2 linked regions of the Nitrosospira lacus genome follow. The protein of the gene in region 1 interacts with the protein of each later gene in a pairwise test. Links are inferred from orthologs where the notes say so. Each region holds a gene or a part of one and is shown in the gene's direction. Other genes may lie near its edges.

Region 1 (8,980 bases):
TGGTGCTGGGAAAAAATTTTGTACTCTCGTTTCTTGAAGCGGACAGCACTCAATTCGGATCAGTGCGCGAGCGATTACATGCCGGTAAAGGCCAGATCAGGAAGTTGGGTGCAGATTTCCTGATGTACAGCTTGATTGATTCCATTGTTGACAGCTACTTCGTCATCCTTGAGCAGCTCGATGAGAAAACTGAAGCGCTGGAGACAGAGCTGGTAGCCCGCCCTCAACCCAGTACCCTGCATTCAATTTACCGCCTGAAGCGTGAAGGGGTTTTTCTACGCAAATCGCTGTGGCCGCTACGTGAAGTGATCAGCTCATTGCAACGCGGGGATTCGCCTTTGTTCACCCGCAATACATTACTTTATCTGCGGGATGTATACGATCACATCATTCACATTATCGAATCGGTCGAGTCCCTGCGCGACCTGACAGCCGGCATGCTCGACATCTACGTGTCCAGCGTAAGCTACCGCATCAGCATAGTGATGAAAGTCCTTACTGTTATCACAACCATATTCATGCCGCTGACATTGATTGCGGGAATCTACGGCATGAACTTTAAACACTTGCCGGGACTGGACTCGGAGTTGGGATTTTTCGTGGTGCTGGGAATCATGGCCACAATCAGCGTGGGAATGCTGGCTCTGTTTCGTTGGAAGAAATGGTTATAGGAAAACCGGAAGGCGTAAAATTTGGGCCTCCGTGGAACATGCAGCCGGGACCGGATCGGAAGCCTATTAGAACTCCTTAAAACTCGAATACCTGCCCGCGCTTCAATTTTTCCGGTTTGAATTCTCCTGCTGCTGTCTGAATTTCCGCCATCGTGGCATCCTCATTGCCGGGTTCCATATGAGTGATCAAAAGACGTACTGCCTTGTTAAGTTGATTTAAACCTTTTGCCAGCAACTCCGGACGCATATGGCCGGAGGCCTCTGCGCCTGCCGTATTGCAGTTGAGAAACGTTGCCTCAATCATCAGGTAGCGCAGATTGCTGATTGCGTTCAGCGCATTCCAGAATGGCTCATGGTAGGTCGTATCACCGCTGAAGACAAAACTTGCATTGCCGCTGTCAAGCTGATAGGCAACTCCGGGTACAGCATGGCGCACCGGTAACGGAGTGATTTTTCTTCCCGATAATTCCACCGTCTGCCCCACAGTGATGGACCGGAATACGACGTAGGGTTTTTCCGGCGAAGGCAGGACGGTGTAATCCGGCCAGAGGCGGAAATTGAACATATCCTGTTTGAGGATGGCAATTGTTTCAGGCAAGGCATAAACCGTGAGCGGCGTATCCCGGCGTGGTCCCGCAACGTCAGCCAGCATCGGCAGCAGTGCAACATGGTCAAGATGGGAATGGGTAAGAAACACCGTGTCCACCCGCAGCATCTGGCACACTGTTAAATCACCTGCGCCGGTACCCGCATCAACCAGAATATCATCGTCCAGCATCAGGCAAGTGCTTCTTAAATCCGCCGCCACACCGCCGGTGCATCCAAGTATGGTTACTCGCATCTTACCCCTCCAATTGATAATACCCTCTTAGATTAACGCCTTGGGTTGAAAAAATTAACCTGAACCGTCAGGTATATGGGTCTGTCCGGCGATACTGCCGAGCGGCTCCGGATGTAGCGCTCACCGTTGTAGGTAGCTAAAGCAATAGACAGCGATAACCGGGGATTCATCTCATTGGCAAACTTTAACAGCCTTTCGAAAGACCTTGCCTGCGAGGCCCTGAGCTCCCATCCATATGGGCGTCATCCACAGGCGAAGTTCACGGCGCGTTCCTCCGGACAAGGCTGATCCCGGCTGGCCCGTGGCCGCACTTGCCCTTCCAGTAGCGCCACGTAGCGGGATAGTACATCCGGGTCCCCCACCTCGATCATTTCCTTCACAAAGCGCTGATGATGCGCTTCAATGTAAAAATTGTCGCAGCCGTGGCTAAGAAATCCTTCGATCTGCCGATATACGTCATCCCGGCAGCGCAGTTCCGTCTCCGGCAGGTATTCCGCCAGGGCGGAGCGGCCCGCATGCAGGTAGTCCCCTGCCAGGACCGGCTTCTTTGCCTTGACCGCTTCAAATACCACCGAGGTGGCCAGGTCAATGATGACGTCCGCCCAGTTCATGAGGTGGATGGAGTGGATGTTGCCCGCCACGCTCACGTTCGCCAGGCGCCGCACAGAGGGGTCCCGGGTCAGGGATTGCTGCCAGCCCCCGCGCGTGTGCGGCTTGATGATCAGTTCCACTCCGGGAAAGCCGGCAACGATGCGCACTACTTCGCCCACTTCTTCCCAGAAGGTGGAGAAGTTGCTCTTCCTCAGAAAAATGACGACTTTGAGCCGGCTCGCCGAACGCGTCAGCGGCGAGGGCGGCATCAGGGTGGCCAGTTTGGCCAGCCATTCGTCGCAGTAGCGCGGCGAGCCCAGGACGGCCAGCTTCCGGTTGTCCATGAAGGGCCGAAATCGCACCGAGCACAGTTCGTTGGGCACTACTACTTTGTCGAATATGCCCGCATTGGCAAATGTGGTGTCGGGCTCCAGGCGCAGTTCCCGCCGCCGGATCAGCTGGCTCGCGTGCGGGCTGTCTCCATGCGGCAGCGATACGGTGCCAAGTCCCATGGCGCGCGCCGTCGAGAGGACTATCTCGACCCATTCCACGCATATGGAGGAGTTCCTTTCTATCCAGTCAAATACCACCACGCCTTCACCGGTCCCTTCATGGGGACTGCCGAAGCTGCGCTCGAGCAGCCGCTGCGCGGTGCTGTGCCACACCGGTGCCCGCCGTCGGGCATCATAGGTCTTGGCCAGGGCCGCCATGACCGGGCCGATGAAGGGGCGCCGCAAGCTGCGGATCAGTATCAGCGTTTGCACAAACCAGCGGGCAAATTCGACCGGCGGCAACAGGTCGCCAATATAGGCCATGCGCACTCCAGCAAGCTTGCGCAGAAATTCAATGCGGTAGTCGTTGCGAAAGCGCGAGTTGCCTATCAGGACAATATCGCACGTGTGCCCCGAACCCATCCACTTGTGGATCACCGGGGTTATATGATCAATGTCGTTATAATGACGAAGAAAAAATAGGGCTTTCATACCCAGGCGTTTAGCTCCGACATGTCAGCAACAGGCAGTATATTCATCATTTAATCGAATAATCAGAATCTTGAGTGACGAAAAAGGGCGTAATTGTACACTCGCAGATATACGTTTACCAGTGTGGTGCGTTTGAGTTGCCAGAAGTATGGCCACCTAAGCCAGGCCAGCGAACTCGATAATGATTGACTGGGCGTCGATCGAAGATGCGTGGATATGCATATTCTAGTCATATGCAATAACACGCAATGGGCATGGCGACACTTGACCATTGCTTTACAACTGTGTCCAACGGGCAAAAAATCTCCGGATATCCACTCCACCGGAGAGCATATTCAGCGATTTCGCAAGGTGGACACTACTTCAAATTATCGCAGAGACTCTCCTCTGATGGTACGATAGCGACCAGAGTGAACAAACTCCATTACCACTGACTCATGGGACTGAACCAGGGGCGATCAAATGGAGAAGAGCATCTCTGCAAATCTAAAACTCCAATGAATGTGAATAACCAATGAAAACAATTGCTGTAATACCAGCACGGATGGGTTCGTCGCGTTTTCCCGGCAAACCGCTTTCAAGACTGTTGGGCCGAACCATGCTGGAACATGTTTACAAACGCGTTGCCCTGAGTAAAGCCCTCGATGCTACTTACATAGCCACCTGCGACGAAGAAATCCGGCGGGCGGCGCAGGGATTTGGCGCTCCCGTAATAATGACTGCTGACACTCATGAGCGCGCCAGTGACCGGGTTGCGGAAGCTGCCGCCGGGATTGATGCGGAACTTATTGTTATGGTACAGGGCGACGAACCGATGACCCATCCGGAGATGATTGACGCCGCGGTCGAGCCATTCCGCCATGATCCGCAACTGGGCTGTGTCAACCTGGTGCGCAGTATCGATAACAAAGCGGACTTCTATGACGTCAACACTATTAAAGTGGTGATGAATCAACAGGGTGATGCCTTATATATGTCGCGGCAACCGATACCGACCGCTCCGGCTTCCACTCAGTCCTCTCAATCGGATTTTGTGCATCCGTGCGCCTACAAACAGGTATGCATTATCCCATTCCGGCGTAAGACATTGATCGAGTTCGCCCGGTTGCCGTCCACTCCATTGGAGCAATTGGAGTCCGTGGACATGCTACGTCTGCTGGAGCATGGTTATCGCGTGAAGATGGTGAGAACGAGCTTCAATACTCAAGCGGTGGACACGCAGGCTGATCTGGAGCGTGTGGCCGGATTGATGGAAGCGGACCCCCTGCTGGGCTCGTATTGAATCAGGTACTCTCCGCAATATATTCAAGTCGTTTTCCTTAAGGAGCACTATGCAATTAAAATCAAAACTGGCCCGGAATGCCCTAACCATCGGCTCATGGGTCACGTTAGGACATCCGGCAATTGCCGAAATCATGGCTGCCGCCGGGTTTGACTGGCTGGTACTGGATACGGAGCACAGCGTTCTGGAACTCAGCGAAGTGCAAATGATGATTCAAGTCCTCGATGGTCAACAGTGTCCGGCAATCGTACGACTGACATCGAATCACCCTGACCAGATCAAGCGGGTTATGGACGCCGGTGCGGCAGGTGTAATGGTCCCCATGGTCAAAACCGCCGCTGACGCCGAAGCCGCGGTGCAGGCTGTTTATTATCCGCCGCGTGGCCGGCGCGGAGTCGGCCTGGCGCGCGCTCAAGGTTATGGCGCACGATTTCAACAATACCGGCAGTGGCTGGAAGATAACGCCGTCATCGTGGTCATGATCGAACATATAGACGCAGTCAACGCCATTGACTCCATTCTTTCCGTTCCCGGCATTGACGCCTATATCATCGGTCCTTACGATTTATCCGGTTCCATGGGGCGGCCCGGCGAACTCGATTATCCGGACGTCGAATCCGCGATAGAACAAGTGCGGGAGGCCGGACACCGGTTAGGCAAGCCTGGAGGCATTCACGTAGTTGAGCCGGATCCGGAGGCATTGCGGCGCAATATTGACGCTGGCTTCAACTTTCTTGGCTATGGTTTGGATATTCGCATCCTAGACACACTTTGCCGGGGTCATATGCGGAATATAAGGGCGACACTATGAGCAAGCTTGTTATTTCCACTTCGTCGTTTGATGTGGACAACAATCTCCATATTCAGCATTTGCAAAGTGAGGGCATGCATATTGTCGGCAATCCCTATAAACGCAAACTAACCGAAGATGAAACTATCGAATTGCTGGGTGCAGATGCCGTAGGGATGATAGCGGGTATAGAGCCCCTGACAGAACGTGTTTTCGCATCCGCAAAAAAACTGAAAGTGGTCTCCCGCTGCGGGAGCGGTCTGGACAGTGTCGATCTTGCGGCAGCAAAGCGCCACGGAATCGCTGTGCTGAATACCCCGGAGGCGCCAGCCCAAGCAGTGGCTGAGCTTACCATGGGTCTGATATTGGCTGCGTTGCGGCGGATATGCCAGATCGATCGGCAGCTGCGTGCGGGAGAGTGGCCAAGAACTCAGGGCCAGCTGCTCGCCGCCCAGTCGGTAGGCATCGTTGGCTTGGGGCGCGTCGGGCGACGGGTTGCCCGTTTGTGCCAGGCTTTTGATGCCAGGGTTGTAGCACATGATTCCTATGTAAACCAGTCACCGCAAGGAATAGAACTAGTATCACTAGAAAAGCTTCTGGCAGAGGCGGATATCATCAGCCTGCACCTGACTTATGACGCTGACACTCACCATTTACTGGATGGGAAGACCATCGCGCGCATGAAGCGCGGTGCCGTGGTGATCAATACGGCTCGCGGCGGCCTTATAGACGAAACCGCCCTCGCTGAGGCCCTCACTTCCGGGCAGCTAGGTGCAGCCGCACTCGATGTTTTCGAGCAAGAACCTTATCATGGTCTATTGATCAAATGCGACAATGCTATTCTCACCTCACACATTGGTTCTCTTGCCAGGGAATCGCGCCATCGCATGGAAGTGGAAGCTGCGGAAAATCTGTGGCAAGGTCTGATTAAAGCTGGCTTAATGAAAGACAGGTAAAACAGGAATGGCTAACGAAATCGCTATCGTGTATGGCGCCAGTGGTTTTCTTGGCAGTCATGTTGCTGACGCATTATCCGCTGCCGGGTACCGGGTGCGCCTGTTTGACCGGTGTCCCTCACGTTATCAGGGTCAGGATCAGGAAATGATCATTGGCGACATCATGGATCTCGATCAGGTGACGGAAGCAGCCAGGGGTGTAGACGTGGTCTATAATTTTGCCGCGATCGCGGATATCGATGAAGCTCATGACAAGCCGCTGGCTACCGCCACGATCAATGTACTGGGTAATATGCACGCGCTGGAAGCCGCCCGTCTCGCCGGGGCTCGCCGCTTCGTCTTCGCCAGCACGATTTATGTTTATTCCGAGTCCGGTTCGTTTTACCGTGCCAGCAAGCAGGCGGCAGAGCGCTTTATAGAAACCTATCATGAGCGCTACGGACTGGATTATAGTATTTTGCGCTATGGATCTTTGTACGGCAGGCGTGCCGATGCCCGCAACGGGATCTACCGGATGCTGCACGAAGCCGTTGAACGGCATTCGATAACCTATCATGGTACCGGTGAAGCGCTCCGCGAGTACATCCATGTGGAGGATGCGGCGCGCATGAGCGTACAGGTGCTGTCGCCGGAGTTCGCCAACCGCCATTTGATCCTGACCGGACAGGAGCGGTTGCGGATCAAGGATGTCATGACGATGATCTCGGAAATCATGCCTTGGGAAATAGCATTGAATTTCGACGAAGGCAATGCGGTGCATCACTATGAGGTAACTCCCTACGCATTTCAACCCCGCATCGGCCGCAAGCTGGTGCTTAACGAGCATGTCGATCTCGGCCAGGGCCTGCTTGATTGCCTCAGGGATATTCACAAAACCATGCATCACTCCAGCGACGATGACGATGCCACACCTTCGGCATCTGCCAACAAAGCATGAAGACCGGGCACTGGCAAGCCATCATTTTCGATTTCGATGGTGTAGTAGTGGAGTCCGGGGACATCAAAACAGAAGCCTTCGGTAATCTCTATCGAACCCATGGGGAAACAGTGATGACTGCGGTGATGCAATATCACCGCGCAAACGGCGGCATGTCGCGCTACCAGAAATTCCATTATTTTCAGGAATATTTATTGGACAGACCTCCGCTGACACCGGATGAAGAGCAACAACTGGATCGACGTTTCTCTGAACTGGTGGTTGAGGCCGTGATTGCAAGCGAGACCGTGCCTGGTGCAGCCGAGCTGATTCGTAAAGAGGCCGCGAGAATACCCTTGTTCATTGCATCCGGTACGCCGGAAGCAGAACTTAATACAATTGTTGCACGCCGGGGCCTTGCATCCTATTTCACCGGGGTATGCGGCTCTCCCACGCCAAAACAAACGCTGATCGGGAATATATTGTCCGGCCATAATCTTCCGCCAGAACGTGTGCTGATGATAGGTGATGCACTGATTGATTATCAGAGTGCCAGGCTTAATAACATCGCATTTTTGGGACGCGTACGGCCGGGAGACAAAAATCCCTTCCCCGCTGATGTGGATATCGTGCCCGATCTAAGAGATCTCTGAACAATCTTCGACGAGTCTTCGATCTTACCAGCAGATGTGCCGCTGGAGGACTTCAGGGTTCCCCGATATCAACGCATCACACCACGCCGCAATAATCGCCAGGAAACCTTGAAACCCCACAGCACAGGATGCCGCCGCAACATGGGTGTCACCTCAACGCGTACGCCGGTATGGCGTTCGATCTTCCATGCCGCATAACTAATGCTGTCGCGAAAGGTAAATGCAGCCTTGGTCAACCTTAGCACGGACAAGACCTTCCCCTGCCAACGGCGTAATCGCCAGTGCCATAGTGAACGCCGATGGCTCGTTTCATCAACCAGCCACTGATAATGCCCGTTCGGCAAGCTCTTCAGCTTTCCCACCAAGGCCGGTACGGCATGCGCAGTCAATCGCGCATAGTCATCCAGATTGATCCGCGCAAGCTGTTGCGCACGCGTTGCCCGTTCAGGCCGCAATTCAGCGGCGTAAGTCTGGGTCAGACCGTTAATCCAGATTGCTTCGGCATCCACCACGGATGAATCCAGTACGGGAAGACTGGACTTGAGAAATGTTACTACCGCACTGGCCAGCGCGTGGTGAATACGCTTGCGGATGATTTCATCGCGCACATACAGCAACCGCGTGGGTTGAGCAAAGCGCGCCCACAGATAGGGGTGAAACCATTGCCGGGTTCCCCGCTCAAAGTCTGCTATTGAAACCACCGCATATTTGGCGCGAAGGCTGTTTTCCTGACTGGATACCTCCAGATAAAATACATTAGGCGGCAGCCATGCATTGAGATAAGCCAGATAACGCTCTGGATAAGCGTTGCTGTAGCTATCCACCACGACGTAGAAATCCACAACCCCTTCACCAACCTCATGAGAACGCAGACAGGATCCATAAAGAAGAACCGCGTCCAGCGACTGGCCAAAGCGTGATTTTAATTCTTCAACCAGAATAAAAAAATCCGCCGGGACCGCTTTTGAGCTTAGCGAAGCCATCTCGGCGACCAGGTCGCTTGGGAGCTGTTGATCAGATAGTGGAGCGTAGTCTGACATCCTGAATCCGGTAGTTGGATGGAGCGAAGTGTGTGGTTTTTGGGGTACGGAACAAGGCGCAATGACGCGGAATGGTCATTCCGTTCCAGGTAGCTGCAACGCAGCCATGGGCCGCAAATATTATGCAATTCGCTTCGTAGCAAACACTCACCAAAAAGGTGGAAATCTCAGGGTTCAAAACATCTTTGTGCATCATCGTGCTAAACAAAAAAATGAGTGATTGCCTGCCGCTTTCAGAATCATGATTATGAGTTCAC
Region 2 (9,063 bases), 1.5 Mb from region 1 along the record:
GAATTGCAACGCCTGGTAACTGAAGACAAGCTGCGCGGCGTAACCAGCAATCCCACCATCTTCGAGCAAGCCATCAATCACGGCAGCAGCTACGACGACGCGCTGCGCGCATTGCTGAAAACCGATGAACAACAAACCGACAAGGCACTGTTTGAGGCACTGGCCGTTGCCGATATACGCAGGGCCACCGATGTGCTGCGGCCGGTCTATGATGCAACCCAGGGCGGCGATGGTTACGTCAGCCTCGAAGTCTCGCCACACCTCGCCTATGATACGGATGGAACCATTGCCGAAGCGAAACGGTTATGGGACGCGGTGCAGCGCCCCAATCTGATGATAAAAATTCCGGCCACCCCGGCGGGTATCCCCGCGATTTCACAATCCATCGCGGCGGGGGTAAACATCAACGTGACCCTGATGTTTTCACTGCGGCATTATGAAGATGTGGCACGAGCCTATATCCGCGGGCTCAGTGGCAGGGAGGAAGCATCACTGGGTAAAAAAGTAAGCTGGCCGGTTTCGGTTGCGTCGTTTTTTGTCAGCCGGGTGGACGGTATTGTCGATCCCTTATTGGAAAAGAACGAATCACCCGCAGCACTCGCCTTACGCGGCAAGATCGCCATCGCCAACGCCAAACTCGCCTATCAGCGCTTCCATGAAATATTCCATGGCGAGGATTTTGCCGATTTGCGCCGCAAAGGCGCAAAAGCGCAACGTCCGTTATGGGGCAGCACCGGCACCAAAAACCCCGCTTACTCCGATGTGCTCTACATTGAGCAATTGATCGGCCCCGATACCGTCAACACCGTGCCGCCTAAAACGCTCGACGCATTCCGCGATCATGGCCGCGTGCGTGAAACACTCACTGAAAATATTCAGCAGGCGGAAGCGGACATTGCACAGTTACAGGAATTCGGCATTGATCTCGACGCTGTCACGGAAAAACTCCAGGATGACGGCGTGGACGCTTTCGCAGCATCATACGACAAGCTGCTTGCCGCGCTCAAAACCAAGCGCGAGGAAATCCTGACCAATCACGCGGCCTAGCAGCCGATTTTTTAAGCCCCGGCGGGCTGCTGACCTTGGGTAGGATGGGTGGAGTATAACGCAAGCCATTAACACCGCCGGGGTGCGCTACTTTTATTGAACATCTGAATAAGCTCTTCCAAGAGTGAGTCGCTGACTACGTCGGAGATTTATTCAGAAGGACTGAATAATCGGGAGAAAAATAATGGAACTCGGAATGATCGGCCTCGGCCGCATGGGCGGTAATATGGCACAACGGCTGGTGCTCGGCGGCCACCGCGTCGTCGGCTATGCCCGCAACCCCGATACGCTCAGGGAAATCGAAAAAAAAGACATTGTGCCGGCGGCGACGCTCGAAGCACTCGTGAATGAATTGAAGTCGCCTCGCACGATATGGCTGATGGTTCCCGCGGGTGCCCCGGTGGATGAAACAATTACCGCGTTGTGGCCGCTGCTCATACCAGGCGACATCATTATCGAGGGCGGCAATTCAAATTACAAGGATACGCAACGCCGCGCGCAAATGCTGGCAACAAGCAAGATCCATCTTGTCGATGCGGGAACGAGCGGCGGCGTGTGGGGACTGCAGAACGGCTACAGCATCATGGTGGGCGGCGATGAACAGGTAATTGAGGGATTGCGCCCCATCTTTGAAACCCTGGCTCCCGCGCCGGACAAAGGCTGGGGGCGTGTTGGCCCCAGCGGTGCCGGGCACTTTACCAAAATGATTCATAACGGCATCGAATACGGCATGATGCAAGCATATGGGGAAGGGTTTGCGATTCTGCGCCACAAACAGGAATTCAACCTGGATCTGCATCAGATAGCGGAGATCTGGCGCGACGGCAGCGTGGTGCAATCATGGCTGCTCGACTTGACCGCCGCTGCCCTGGCGGAAAATCCAGGTCTGGAAGGCATTGCCCCGTATGTTGCGGATTCCGGCGAAGGACGCTGGACGGTTGCGGAAGCGATTGATCTCGATGTCGCCGCCCCGGTCATCACGTTGGCATTATTACAACGCCTGCAGTCGCGTGATTCCGATTCATTCTCGAACAAATTGCTATCGGCACTACGCAACCAGTTCGGGGGACATGCGATGAAAAAGGAATGAATCCCCTGGCGAGCAGGAGGCAAGGAAGCGCGCCAATAAGCGAAACATATTGCCCCCCGTATGCTACGGCTACTAGGCTACTGGAGCGCTGTAAAACAAAGTATAGGGTATGGGGACGACGTCCCCACACTCCTCCCATTGCCAAATCCGGCCCATCGGACTATCTCACGTTCGTCAAGACGTTCAGGTCACTCGATATGAATTCATGGGTTCAAAACACACTTTAAACATTATTAAGTTGACAAAGTGTTTTTAATTGTATAAGATTCGAACCATGAATGCTGGGAATTGAGGAAGTGCTCGACGTTTTCCCACCAGTTTCCCCACCGAATGCCAACGAAAATCGCTAGTAATATTAGTGAGGTACACGATGAAAACAGGGAATATTTTTTCAGCTTTATCCATGATCGGCTTCCTGGCCTCGGTGAGTTCATCCGTGATCGCTGTCGAGCCTGTTGATACTCCCGAGATTCGCGCGGCTGCTCAAAAAGCCGTTACTCGCAGCGACCATGAAGCCATAGCCAAGTTCTATGAAGACGCAGCGACGCTGATAAAGGCAAAAGCGAAGGAACAACAGGAACTGCTTGAGCAGTACGAAAACAAAAGTTATCTGTATGGCAGACAGGCGCAGGACCTTCAATCGCATGCCTCCGCGCAGGTGCGTGAATATGAGCGAGCTGTCGAGGCAAATATCAAGGAAGCCCGCCTTCATCACCAAATGGCTCTGAAGGCCGACGAGAATCATGCCGCTGCTAACCCGCAAAAGCTGAGTGCCGTAAACCGGTAACAAATTTTATGTAATTTCCTGATGGCAAACGGCACTTGGTTGGGTGCCGTCTTTTTTTCTTGACAATCCAAGACAACCGGTCGTATTATTTACTTATGCTTAAACCCACCAAAAAGGAATTCAACAGAGACAACCTGTTAAATCAGGGAGTCGCCCTGCTCAGGGGGCAGGGCTATCACGGCACCGGACTCCAGGAGATCCTGGATGCGGTTAATGTGCCCAAGGGTTCTTTTTACAATTACTTTGGCAGCAAGGAAGATTTTGGTGCGGAAGTCATTCAACACTATACCGATCCATTTATCGCGCTGTTAACTGATCATCTGGAACGATCCGACGCTGATGCACTCGGTGCAATAAGGCGTTATTTTGATGAGCTCATCGTGGAACTTGAGAGGGATGAGTTTAAAGGCGGTTGCCTCCTGGGTAACCTGATGGGAGAAATAGGCGATACCAGCGAAGTTTGCCGTAAATCGCTTCAATCCGCCGTCAGGCGTTACCAGGATGTATTACAGTCCGGGCTGGCCAAAGCACAGCAGCAGGGGACGGTAAGATCGGACAAATCACCTGAAATGATGGCCGATCTGCTGGTGAATACCTGGCAGGGCGCTTTATTGAGGATGAAAATAGAAAGATCATCCGCGCCGATCAAGCAGTGCTGTCAGGATTTACTGGACGATTTTTTCAAACCCTGATTTTTTTGCCCAATAATAATACGACCGGTCATATGTATTCCTGTCTCTGCATATTTTTTAGCAACCCATCATGGGGTTATTTCCATGCTTCACCACGTTGCAATCGCGCCGGCGGAAGGAATTTCCACTGCCTGGAAAATTGTGTATTTTTATTAGGGAGGTAATGTCCATGCAATCCGACATCGTCCGTTCAACACTATTAATTCTGGCCCTGGCCGTCGCGGGTATTCCCGGCGCATTCGCCGAGACCGGCGCCGGGACTGGCGACGTGGCTTCGACCAAAAAGCGCGAAGCTTCCGCAGGATCCGGAGGCGGCCACCAGCATTACGCGCAATCCGATATGGCGGCTAGGCCGGGTCCGGATGGCAAGCTCGCACCCAGGCTGCAGAACCTGGGTACGGATACATTCCCCGTCAGCACGCGCAACAAGCTGGCACAGCAATACATCAACCAGGGGCTGAACCTCGCCTATGGGTTCAACCATGCCGAGGCGCGCCGGGCATTCCGTGAAGCGGCACGGCTCGATCCTGGACTTGCGATGGCCTACTGGGGTCAGGCACTCGTGCTCGGCCCCAACATCAACGCAATGATGGAACCGAACGAGGAGCCGCAGGCTCTGGAGATCGTGCAACAGGCCAAGTCGCTCATGGCGAAAGCATCACCCAGAGAGCGTGCGCTCATCAATGCTCTCGAGAAGCGTTACTCGGGGAATCCCGAGAGCCGGACAACGAACGACAAGGCTTACGCGGAGGCGATGCGGGAAGTGCACCAACGTTTTCCGGATGATCCCGATATCGCGATGCTTTATGTAGAGTCGGTGATGGATCTGCGTCCCTGGGGCTACTGGATGCGCGATGGCCAGCCGTACGAGGGAACAGCCGAAATTGTCGCACTCACCGAAGAAGTGATGAGGCGCAATCCGAAGCATCCCGCCGCGCTGCACATGTATATTCACCTCATAGAACCGACCAGCACGCCCGAACGGGCGGAAAAGGCAGCCGACACCCTGCTGACGCTGATGCCGGCGGCGGGGCACATGATACACATGTCATCACATATCTATCAGCGCGTGGGCCGCTACGCCGACTCGATGAAGAGCAATCAGCTTGCCATCGCGGCCGACGAGGATTACATCGCGCAGTGCCGCGCCCAGGGGTTATACCCCATGATGTACTACCCGCATAACATTCACTTCCTCTGGTTCGCGGCGACGGGAGACGGTCAAAGCAAAGTTGCAATCAAATCCGCACGGGAAGCCGCCAGCAAGGTAGACGATGCAGTGCTGGAGGCGATGCCGCTGACGGCGATATTCCGCATGGTGCCGTATTGGGCGCTTGCGAGGTTCGGCCACTGGAAGGAAGTTCTTGAAGAACCCGCCCCGCCATCTACTAGCCCGTTTCTGAAGGGAAGCTGGCACTATGTACGCGGCCTCGCGTTTGTTGCCACCGGGCAGTTGCAACAGGCCGATCAGGAACTGGGTGCGTTGCGCGAAATCATGAAGAACCCGGCGCTGGATCTCCCCCTTTTCTCGAAAAATACCGCGCGCACCGTGCTGAGCGCCGCACCCGAGGTGCTCGCCGGCGAGATCGCCGCGGCGCGCGGACAGTTCGATCAGGCTATCGCGTACCTTGAACAAGCTGTTCGCCTTGAAGACGCCCTGATATACACGGAACCATCGGAATTCAGCGTTCCGCCACGGCTGACCCTCGGCGCCATCCTGCTGGAGGCAGGACGTCCGGCCGAAGCGGAAACCGTGTACTGGGAAGATCTGCGGCGCAATCGCAACAGCGGGTGGGCGCTTTATGGATTGATGCAAGCGTTGCGCGCACAAAAGAAGGACGATCAGGCGACGCTCATCGAGGCACGTTTCAACGAGGCCTGGGCGCGTGCCGATGTGAAACTCAGCGGATCACGCTTCGGACGCCGGGATGTAAAGATGTAACCACTACCCAATATCCCCAAGGAATCTTTGAATAAGTTCCCTTGCCGGCAATGCGCGCCACGGAAGACTTATTTCAGAGATTCCACCCCTGAGGAGCCCTGCTGCAAGCTTGCCATTTCTGTTCGTTGTTGATGTATGTTTCTATATTTCTCTTCCACCCTCAGTCTTTGGTCTTCAATTTTCCCTCATTCGCCGCTATGAATGCACGGATATCATCCGACATATCCACCAGCTTTAACCATTGCTCTTTGTAAAGCGTCACGGGAAACCTGCCCATGCCGTACACCGAGAGTGCTCCCTTTTCGCTCACCTTCATGGTGATCCCCGTACTGGCTCCTTTTTTGAGTGCTTCGTTTTCTTTACGCAATCGCTCCAACTCGGCTTTCATGTCCTCGTCTGACATCATTCCTCCCAGATTATTGTGTTACCCGATAAGTATGCCTTTTTTTAATCTGAAGCACGATCTTTGGCTATGATAGCGTGACTAAAAAACGTGGGGAACCACTGAACAATCCGTCAATCCGGTAAAATATCTTGAAGACTGATAAAATGGAATTGAATGACGTTATCCGGGACTAATTGATAAGTGCCCGGCTAAGTCAAAAACATTGATGGAAGTCTTCTCAGAAGGACTGCGCATCACGTCACCGCATCGGTTGTTGCCGTACTTTCACCTTCCATCTTGAATTCGTCGTCGTTACATTTAACCTGAACCCGGCGGTTGACCGTTTATCTTTTCAATTAGGCACCATGATCCACAAAGACATATACGCTTGAGCTTCACCTTTGTGGTGAGTTTCACTACAACTACCGGATTCAGGTTCAAAGAAGAACGCCCATGCGCAATCCATTTCAAAATGATGCTTTAGGCAAATTTATTTTGCGCCTTACGGTTGGCACGCTGATACTGCTGCATGGAGTATTCAAAATGCTCAATCCAGGCTCTCTCGAATTCATCAGCAAGCAACTTGCCGGGTTTAATTTACCTGCAGTTCTGGCTTACGGCGTTTACGTGGGCGAAGTTATTGCGCCACTAATGATTATTCTGGGAATTTTTTCTCGCCTGGGTGGATTGCTGGTTTTTGGCAATATGATATTTGCATTGGTACTGGCACACCGCAGCCAGCTTTTCTCGCTAACGAGCAATGGCGGCTGGGCACTTGAATTGCAGGGTTTCTATTTATTTTCCGGCCTCGCGATATTATTCCTTGGTAGCGGTAAAATGGCGATCAGACCGGATTGATCCGACAGTCTGCCAAGTTTGAAGAATCGAGGCGGCGGATTCCTTTAAGTCCGGCAGACCGCCGATTACCACTCACAATGTATGGATGGATTGGTTATGCACGTAAAACCCTCACAATCCCCTGGTTCCACCAATTCCGGACAATGCAGATGGCATGCGGTTGCGGATATGCCGGAACTGCAGAGCGTAGCGCTGAAGATGATACTCGACAGTGCCGCCACGGCGATCCGGATGCGAGGACAGTTTCACCTCGTACTCGCGGGCGGCGACACGCCGCGCGCAATCTATAAACAGCTGCGGTCGGCACATACCGACTGGTCAGCCTGGTATGTCTACTTTGGCGACGAACGCTGTGTGTCGCCCACCGATCCCAGGCGCAACTCGGTTATGGCCGGAGAAACGTGGCTCGATTATGTCGAAATTCCGGCGGATCAGCTGTACACAATTCCCGGGGAACTCGGTGCGGATCTGGCGGCTTGCGAGTACGCGCAGACCTTGAATACCGTCGGCATATTTGATTTAACGCTGCTTGGGCTCGGTGAAGATGGCCATACCGCTAGCCTGTTTCCCGGTCACGAATGGGGAGCTGAGCCCGATTCGCCTGACACGCTGGCGGTGCTGGATGCGCCCAAGCCACCGCCTCAGCGCGTTTCGCTGAGCGCGGCAAGACTCAGCCGTTCAAGACAGGTCATATTTCTCGTCAGCGGCGAGTCCAAGCGGGATGCGGTAATGCGCTGGCGCGCAGGTGAAAATATTCCTCCGCGGGCAATAGCACCGGAGAAGGGAGTTGATGTGCTGGTGGAATCCGCTTTACTCTAGCGTCTCCAAGCGGCTATTTATCTTATTAAATCTTATTTATTATCTTTGGATTCGTCATCTTTTGGCTTGAATCTGAACCGGCACAAGTTACCGCCGTGGACCATGCATTCATGTTGCTCCACTGTGCTTTCGGTGAAAGTCTCCATCAGACCCCTGTCAAGATGGCAAATGTCGGTATCTCTCACCGCCATCCTGTGAAAGACGCAATTATCGGCTTCTATTACCGTCTCGCCACCCGGAAATGTAGCGGTTTTGGCGTTATAACCAAGCTGCTCCATCACCTCGGCGAGCTTCTCGACTTTCTCTGCGTGCGTAGTCAGACCGGGATGTTCGCTGCGAAGCTGACGTCCGACACCCGCACCAATCTCGCCCAAGCGCCTGCTCATGTTTTCCGCCCCCTCTTCCTGCTGAACGGAAGCCACCACAAGTTGTGCAAGCCATGAATACTGGCGCGGAAAGCTCTCCCGTCCAAGCTCGCTAAGAATATAAAGCTGTTGAGGACGCCCCCCTCCTGAGGGTCGGGTGGCACCGGTCTCCACCAATCCTGCCGCTTCCAGCGAGGCAAGATGCTGCCGTACCGCATTGCGCGTAATTTCAAGTCCTTTCGAAAGCTCATCTACGCTCAGGCCCGGCTTGCCCCTGCGCAGCAGCTTGAGCAATTGTTTCTGCCGTTCACCCATAGTATTAAGCATTTGGCTTCCTTCCTTTCTCCTGTCTGTATTATAAGAAATTATTATGGAATGCATTATTGTCTGCTCCATCTATCAACAGAATACAACATTAAGACACTTTAAGCATGGAAAAGTTGACAAAACATCCCCGATGTTTTATGGTTTTCTCGACTCAAAGGATAATACAAATGTTCATCACTGTCGATGAACCCACTTAAAGGAGATACCTTTATGAGAACAAGGACATTTTTTGCGGCGATTTCCCTTGGTTTGTTGGCCGCCTGCGCCCAGATGAGCCCCCTCGAAGCTGTTCAGAACACCAATGTTCGCAAAGCTGCTCAGAATGCCCGAACCCGAAGCGACCATGATGCCTTGACGAAGTATTTCGAAGGTAAGGCAAAGGAAATGCACTCGAAGGCTGAGGAGCAGAAAAAATTGCTTGAGCACTATGAGCAAAAAAGCTACCTCTATGGCCGGCAGGCTCAGGATCTGAAATCCCACACCACGGCATTGGTACGCAAGTACGAAGAAACCGAACAGGCAAGCATAAAAGAAGCTACCGCGCATCGGCAAATGGCAAAGGAAGCGGCCGGCGCCGAGGGCCGCGTCGTGGATAACGCTTCCCAAACACGCCCGCAGCACAACTAAAAGCTGGGACCACTCCTTTCACGCTCTGGATATCCTGAATTCGGAATAATTGCACGCCGGGTTATTCTCTCCAGGCCGGGAAACCCGGCAAACGCCGGAAAAAATCCATGTCGTGGTTGGGCCA

The links.
Region 2: the proteins of EBAPG3_RS04175 (region 1) and EBAPG3_RS11040 interact in binary tests that used the Escherichia coli proteins (3 or more experiments, as listed by UniProt). The link is inferred for Nitrosospira lacus from one-to-one orthologs.

Annotation. Positions count from the first base shown.
Region 1 is NZ_CP021106.3:929,842-938,821, reverse strand. What follows is about bases 2,666-5,484. They hold EBAPG3_RS04175 (3-deoxy-manno-octulosonate cytidylyltransferase), read left to right. Parts: upstream 2,666-3,600; coding sequence 3,601-4,368; downstream 4,369-5,484. Other genes in these bases: EBAPG3_RS04165 (phosphoglycerate dehydrogenase), read left to right, coding at 5,176-5,484; EBAPG3_RS04170 (HpcH/HpaI aldolase family protein), read left to right, coding at 4,418-5,179; EBAPG3_RS04180 (hypothetical protein), read right to left, coding at 2,666-3,086. Outside these bases: magnesium/cobalt transporter CorA, read left to right, coding at 1-671; EBAPG3_RS04185 (3',5'-cyclic-nucleotide phosphodiesterase), read right to left, coding at 748-1,512; more of EBAPG3_RS04180, read right to left, coding at 1,755-2,665; more of EBAPG3_RS04165, read left to right, coding at 5,485-6,114; EBAPG3_RS04160 (NAD-dependent epimerase/dehydratase family protein), read left to right, coding at 6,122-7,051; EBAPG3_RS04155 (HAD family hydrolase), read left to right, coding at 7,048-7,683; EBAPG3_RS04150 (hypothetical protein), read right to left, coding at 7,752-8,723; EBAPG3_RS04145 (diacylglycerol/lipid kinase family protein), read right to left, coding at 8,969-8,980. UniProt on the Escherichia coli protein: Activates KDO (a required 8-carbon sugar) for incorporation into bacterial lipopolysaccharide in Gram-negative bacteria.
Region 2 is NZ_CP021106.3:2,431,133-2,440,195, forward strand. Bases 1,916-4,817 are described here. They hold EBAPG3_RS11040 (TetR/AcrR family transcriptional regulator), read left to right. Parts: upstream 1,916-3,019; coding sequence 3,020-3,616; downstream 3,617-4,817. Other genes in these bases: gnd (phosphogluconate dehydrogenase (NAD(+)-dependent, decarboxylating)), read left to right, coding at 1,916-2,137; EBAPG3_RS11035 (hypothetical protein), read left to right, coding at 2,508-2,924; EBAPG3_RS11045 (hypothetical protein), read left to right, coding at 3,786-4,817. In the rest of the region: tal (transaldolase), read left to right, coding at 1-1,047; more of gnd, read left to right, coding at 1,232-1,915; more of EBAPG3_RS11045, read left to right, coding at 4,818-5,558; EBAPG3_RS11050 (hypothetical protein), read right to left, coding at 5,719-5,964; EBAPG3_RS11055 (DoxX family protein), read left to right, coding at 6,397-6,801; pgl (6-phosphogluconolactonase), read left to right, coding at 6,970-7,620; EBAPG3_RS11065 (helix-turn-helix transcriptional regulator), read right to left, coding at 7,653-8,312; EBAPG3_RS11070 (hypothetical protein), read left to right, coding at 8,523-8,939; EBAPG3_RS11075 (N-acyl homoserine lactonase family protein), read right to left, coding at 9,001-9,063. UniProt on the Escherichia coli protein: Involved in response to both electrophiles and reactive chlorine species (RCS). Represses the transcription of the nemRA-gloA operon by binding to the NemR box.